Marinomonas mediterranea MMB-1: one gene and its partner. The protein of the gene in region 1 interacts with the protein of each later gene in a pairwise test. Links are inferred from orthologs where the notes say so. Each region holds a gene or a part of one and is shown in the gene's direction. Other genes may lie near its edges.

What was found.
Region 2: the proteins of MARME_RS06145 (region 1) and tusA interact in binary tests that used the Escherichia coli proteins (3 or more experiments, as listed by UniProt). The link is inferred for Marinomonas mediterranea MMB-1 from one-to-one orthologs.

Annotation. Positions count from the first base shown.
Region 1 is NC_015276.1:1,356,948-1,360,077, forward strand. The notes cover bases 171-2,971. They hold MARME_RS06145 (IscS subfamily cysteine desulfurase), read left to right. Parts: upstream 171-895; coding sequence 896-2,047; downstream 2,048-2,971. Other genes in these bases: sufT (putative Fe-S cluster assembly protein SufT), read left to right, coding at 171-262; MARME_RS06140 (SufE family protein), read left to right, coding at 402-827; MARME_RS06150 (hypothetical protein), read left to right, coding at 2,321-2,905; MARME_RS21390 (OmpA family protein), read left to right, coding at 2,935-2,971. In the rest of the region: more of sufT, read left to right, coding at 1-170; more of MARME_RS21390, read left to right, coding at 2,972-3,130. UniProt on the Escherichia coli protein: Master enzyme that delivers sulfur to a number of partners involved in Fe-S cluster assembly, tRNA modification or cofactor biosynthesis. Catalyzes the removal of elemental sulfur from cysteine to produce alanine.
Region 2 is NC_015276.1:2,379,980-2,383,157, forward strand. The notes cover bases 101-2,949. They hold tusA (sulfurtransferase TusA), read left to right. Parts: upstream 101-1,328; coding sequence 1,329-1,571; downstream 1,572-2,949. Other genes in these bases: hemN (oxygen-independent coproporphyrinogen III oxidase), read right to left, coding at 101-354; MARME_RS10900 (alpha/beta family hydrolase), read left to right, coding at 725-1,312; MARME_RS10910 (CBS domain-containing protein), read right to left, coding at 1,711-2,304; MARME_RS10915 (hypothetical protein), read right to left, coding at 2,341-2,649. In the rest of the region: more of hemN, read right to left, coding at 1-100; gcvP (aminomethyl-transferring glycine dehydrogenase), read right to left, coding at 3,029-3,178. UniProt on the Escherichia coli protein: Sulfur carrier protein involved in sulfur trafficking in the cell. Part of a sulfur-relay system required for 2-thiolation during synthesis of 2-thiouridine of the modified wobble base 5-methylaminomethyl-2-thiouridine (mnm(5)s(2)U) in tRNA.

The DNA of each region.
Region 1 (3,130 bases):
TCCTGAAATCCCGATTAGTTTAGTGTCGTTAGGGTTGATCTATAACGTAGAAATTGATCAACACCTTAATTCTGTTCGGATTAATATGACGCTTACAGCGCCAGGCTGCGGAATGGGACCAGTACTAGTAAGTGATGTTAAGTATCGAGTTGAACTTGTCCCTAATGTTGACCTTGTTGAGGTTGATTTGGTATTTGACCCACCATGGTCACGAGACATGATGAGTGAAGAGGCGCAGCTTGAAGCGGGTTTGTTCTTTTAGGTGTTATTGAGCGTTCTACAAAATTTTAAATATGCGAATTATTGTCTTAATGGCGATGTGTAATTCGAATAAAATAGCAAACAATCAAGGAGTGCTTTCTTGGTTGTTTTTTTGTTTCTAAGGGTGAGTGAGGATAAGTATGTCTCTACCGAGTACTGAAGATATAGTTGATGATTTGTCTTTTTTTGATGATTGGGAAGAGCGTTATAAATACATCATTGACTTAGGTAAGTCGCTCCCGAATTTTGAGGATGAGTGGCGCACTCCCGAGCGTCTTGTAAAGGGTTGCCAAAGCAACGTGTGGATTCAACCGGGAAATATGAATCATCCAGAATATGGCGAAGTGCTAACATTTTCAGTGGACAGTGATGCTGTAATCGTTCGAGGACTGTTGGGCTTAGTGTTGGCCGCGTATGACCACAGGACACCTAAACAAATTTTAGAGTTTGATATCGACGAATATTTTGGCGCAGTAGAATTAGAGCGACATTTGAGCCCTACTCGCGGAAATGGCCTGCGTTCAATCGTTTCGCGTATTAAAGCGATCGCTCAGGCGTCTGTTTAGAGCGCTTTTTGAGTATTCTATCGTCCATCTTCGGACCTGCAACTTAAGAGACAGTTAGAGATATATCCATGCAAAACCCAGTCTATCTTGATAATTCCGCTACGACCCCAGTTGACCCACGAGTCGCCGATAAGATGATGTCTTGTTTGACTCAAGATGGTAATTTTGGAAACCCTGCGTCTCGTTCTCATTTATTTGGCTGGCGTGCTGAAGAGGCTGTCGAAGAGGCTCGTCTTCAGGTGGCGGAGTTGATACAGGCTGATGCGCGTGAAATCGTCTGGACGTCTGGGGCAACAGAGGCTGATAACCTTGCTTTAAAAGGTGTAGCTTATGCGTACCGTAAGAAAGGTCGGCACATTATCACCTCTTCTATTGAGCATAAGGCGATTCTTGATCCGTGTAAGCAGCTAGAGAAGGAAGGGTTTGAGGTTACGTATTTAAAGCCGAACTCAAAAGGTGAGATCACGGTAGAGTCTGTCGTTGCCGCGATTACTGAAGGTACGATCTTAATTTCCCTGATGCATGGTAATAATGAGCTAGGTGTTTTAACCGATATCAATGCAGTGGGGGCGGTAGCGAAAGAACATGGTGTTCTTTTTCATGTTGATGCCGCTCAGACAACAGGAAAAGTCGACATTGATGTGAAGGCTATGAATGTTGACCTGATGTCTCTGACGGCTCATAAGTCTTATGGACCTAAGGGAATTGGTGCCTTGTATGTTAGACGCACTCCAAAAGTAAAACTTGAAGCTCAAATACACGGGGGTGGCCATGAACGAGGTATGCGTTCAGGAACGTTGGCGACCCATCAGATAGTAGGAATGGGCGAAGCTTACCGCATAGCCAAAGAAGAAATGGCGAAAGATGCTTTGCAAATCTCCGAGCTAAGAGATTACCTTTGGGTGGAGCTGCAAAAGCTAGGCGGTGTGCATTTGAATGGTGCTAGTGACAATCGAGTGGCCGGTGTTTTGAATGTTGGTTTTGAAAACGTGGACGGCGAAGTCTTGCTCATGTCCTTGAATGATATTGCAGTATCTTCTGGTTCCGCTTGTACATCAGCGAGCCTTGAGCCTTCTTATGTTTTGAAAGAAATAGGCTTGGATGACTCGCTTGCACATGCATCCTTGAGGTTGTCAATTGGTCGCTTTACCTCAAAAGCGGAAGTGGACTACGCTTTAGGGGTTATTTCTAATGCAGTTTCGTCATTGCGTGGAGCGTGATGAGGTAGTGTGCTTAGTTTGAATTACCTTGAGTCGACGTGAGCTTGTAAAGCATCCCTCTTCTTGAGGCTGTCATTCTTTTTGGTTATTATGGCGCTGTTTTTCTATAATTGCTTGTTATTTAAAGAGTTGGATCAGTCTGAGTATTGGTGCAGTGGTATTTATTGTTGTTGAGAGTATAGTAATTAGCTAATGCTTTATTTCCATGTTCAAATGGATATCTGCATTTGAATGCTTACTTTAGATTGCTAGGTATGAAGGAAGGAAATTGGTATGACTAAACCCGAAGATGTAGAAACCGTAGAGAATGCTGAAAGTGAATCTATTGAAGAAGTCTCCAATTCAAACGAAGACACTTCTCAGTCAGCTTCTTCGGAACTAGATCAGCTTCGAAGTATTGTCTTTGGCGCGGCGAAGGCTGATTTAGATGAGCGGATACGTAGCCTTCAAGACGAAGTAAGAGCTGGATTTGAGCAGGCTACTCTAGCTTTGCATCAGCAAATTTCAGACGTTCAGGCGGCGTTGCAAGACAGTGTGAATTCATTAGAAGATCGCATTAGTCAGGTCGATACTCATTACGATTATAAAACGTCTGAATTGACGAAAAATATCGAAACACTTGCAGCAGAAGTTGAGTCAAATGATGAGAATAATCGTCAGCTTGATGAAGCACTTCATAAACGTATAGATGAAGAAATTCAGCAGCTTACCGATCAGTTTACTCAGAAACATAATCAAACAATTGACCTACTTAATCAGGTTAAGAAAGAGCTGAATTCCTCCAAAACAGACAGAAAAACCCTTGCTAAGCTATTGGCCACTGTGGCGACAAATCTTGAGACAGAAGAAGATAGCTGAGTTTGCCTATGAGCAGCAACAGGGAGTCGATGTCCACCCCATCTAATGAGAGTCAACAAATGGCGCAGTTGCGTCATTTGGTATTGGGCGACGACTGTCAGATTGTACGGGATGTGGTAGAAGAAGAGGCTCGTGATCTCGTTACCAATGTATTAACCGAGGCGTTGCACGATCGGCAAAAGGCGGATGGTAGTGTGACAGCGGTTATCGCGCCGCTTGTTGAGC
Region 2 (3,178 bases), 1.0 Mb from region 1 along the record:
ATTATCGACAGATAGAAAAGTAGGGGTTCCACCTCCCAAATGCAGCTGAGTTACTTTTCTGTCTCGATCTAGCATGAGTGCGCGCAAACGCATTTCTTCTGCAAGCAACTCAACATATTCTGCACCTTTGTCGTATTTTTTAGTCACTACTTTATTGCAAGCGCAGTAGTAACAAAGATGAGCGCAGAACGGAATATGAAAGTACAAACTAATAGGTAAGTTTGATCCTTCCATCATTCTGCCAATCAATTCCATCTTGCTTACATCACCCGTAAATTGAGGTGCGGTCGGATAGGATGTGTATCTCGGACCGGAAATATTATATTTTTGGATTAGATTAGAATCCCAAAGCATTTGTATGTCCTATTAAATTTTCTAATACTTAGTTTACTCTTTCCTAAAAGTGGTTTTCTGATCTGAGTCAATAAACTGATTTCCGTATTGGAAACTGCAGTTTGGTTATTCGGATTTTGGAAGGTGGTCAGATTTGAGAGGGGTGAAGGAATGTTCTAGTCGTCAGTGAGCTTGGCTTCTTGTGGCAGGTGTTTGGGTGTTGGTGTGAAGAGCTGTGAAATAAGATTAAAAGAATTATACGTATAATTTTTACAATAATTATTAATAGTAATCTAAGGAAAAGTATCTCCGCGAGACCCACTCTATTTTTCTGGAATTCGAGACAATTTACATTTAACCTTATCGCTCTTATTAATCTCTTTTGAGTACCATGAACAACATCACAATTTATCTATTGCATGGAGCCGGTGCAGGGCACACTAGTGAGTTTCTGACAGAACTTAATGAGCAACTAAGCTCTGCTACAGGCCTTGAAGTAAAAGCGATAACGCTTTCTTATATGAAAACGATGGAAGAGACTCTCTCTAGACGACCGCCTCCAAAATTTGAAAAACTCGTCGATGAGGTTAAAGGTTTGATCCCATCCGACGAACCTTGCATCATCATAGGAAAGTCGATGGGAGCGAGAATCGCAACCCAGTTAACCGTTAGCCACAATGTAAAAGGCGTCGTCTGTTTTGGCTTTCCATTTTACCCCGCCCGAAAGACAGAGAAGCATCGGCTCAGCTACTTAGCAGCCGTCACTAAGCCTTGCCTCATATTTCAAGGGGATCGTGATACGTTGGGCAATCAGGAGTGGGTTGAGCAGCAAGTACTTCCTGAAACGGTTGATGTTCGCTGGGTAGAAGGCGCGGATCATGACTTCAAAAGAGCTAAAAAATACAATACAACCTTAAGTCAGCTCTTACATCAATTAAGCCAATTGACACAAACATGGATAACAAAGAATTGCCTTTAATAAGGGGAAGTAATCAATGGTAGATTCGGATTTTGCGGAACACGCCACATTAGATGCACAGGGCCTTTACTGTCCTGAGCCAGTCATGATGCTGCATGCAGAAATGAGAAAATTGGCGTCTGGACAAATACTTAAAGTATTGGCAACGGACCCATCGACACAAAGGGATATTCCAAAGTTTTGTAATTTCTTAGGGCACCCATTGCGAAAACAAACTCAAGAAGGAGAGGTGTTCCTCTATTGGCTTGAGAAAAAGTAGCGGCTTTTAAAAAAATGGCGCCTTTAAAACTCACAAGACCATAAAAGCACAAAGCGCCATCACCTGAATTAAGACAATGACGCTTTACTATCTCAGCAGTCGAGTGGTTCAATATATGAGCCACTCAATAAGAAATGATTTACGCGACTCTTAGTCTACGGCTGTTGGCGTAGTCTTTTGTAATTACTTCATAAAGCCTTGCGAAGCTAGTAGGGCGAGATAGGTCTACATTGATTTTCAATTGCCTAATAATATCATGCGCTGAAACCAAGCCTCGAATAGCCTGAGACTCTTCATCCACAACCAAAAGGTGTTGATACTTATTTTCTCTCTGGCTAAACAGCAAAGACTCTACATCCACTCCTTTCAATGAAGTGTAAGAAAGCGCAAGCAGGTTTTCTTTCGCTCTCATTACATCGATAGCAAGAAGTTCTTCTCGGCTATAGCCTTGTGCAGCCTGCTTGATGAATGTTTCATCACTTAGATCTTCCAGACTGACTACTCCTATGAATTTATTATCCGCATCGACTACCAGCTTCATCCTAACGTGCTCTTTTTTCATGACATTAACAAGAATGTCAGCGCGCAGCGTTGGCTCAATAATACGAGGAATTCTCGTATTAAAATCAGTAAACACTTTCGTTGCAGGAGAATATAAGCCTGTCGCTTCAGAAACTTCAGGCCACACTAAATCAGTAATTTCTTTCGCAGAAACATAAGTAAGAGTTTTCATTTTGTATTCCTTAATCGATTAAATAAAAAAAGCAGTTCAACTGGTGATTAAGAAAGTGAGAGGGGGAGCTCTACCAACAAAGGAATAGTAGTCCGTAGGAGTAACATTAACGTCGACCGGAACAGGGTGACTTGGTAAAAGCGCATCCTTTGGGTTGACGCTAACAAGCAAACCAAGTAAGTCGATGTCTGGCTGCGGAATATCTTTGTTTAGATCGACAACAAGAATTGAGACGGAAGCACTAGCGATGCCTGAGTCAAAGTCACGCTCAAGTGCTTGCACACTACTGCACAGTGTTAGCAGTAGTGGTATAAGCAACAAATAGATTGCGATGACACGATTCATTGAGACACGCCTTAATGATTCTGAATGCTTTTAGTCTAGCGCTATCTATTTCGGATTAGCAATTAGTTATTGTTAACCAATACCAATAAATCCAATTTATTACACTTTTTTAGAGCATTGTTCATAAAAGGTTAAGATGTCAATTTATAAGACTCTATTTCAGAGAGCATGCTGGTAATTTGCTCACTCGTTGAACGAGTGGTATTTTTCGTCTTAGATATTGACCCTAAAATTGTCCGAAGTTTTAACTCACGTGATTTATTGATGCTTGTTTTTCGAAAGTCCACCAGCCAGAGCCTAAGTACGCACAAGAACAAAAAAAACCACCTCATGGGTGGTTTTTTATCAGTTTTTTTTCGCTCAAATAAGAGTCTATTGACTAGTTCTCGTAGCTTTCGATAGGAGGGCACTCACAGTATAAGTTTCTATCGCCATAAACGTTGTCTATACGGCCCACTGGCGGCCAATATTTTCGAGATTTAATCCATGTTAACGGATACGCAGCTTCTTCTCTTGAGTAGGCGTGCGC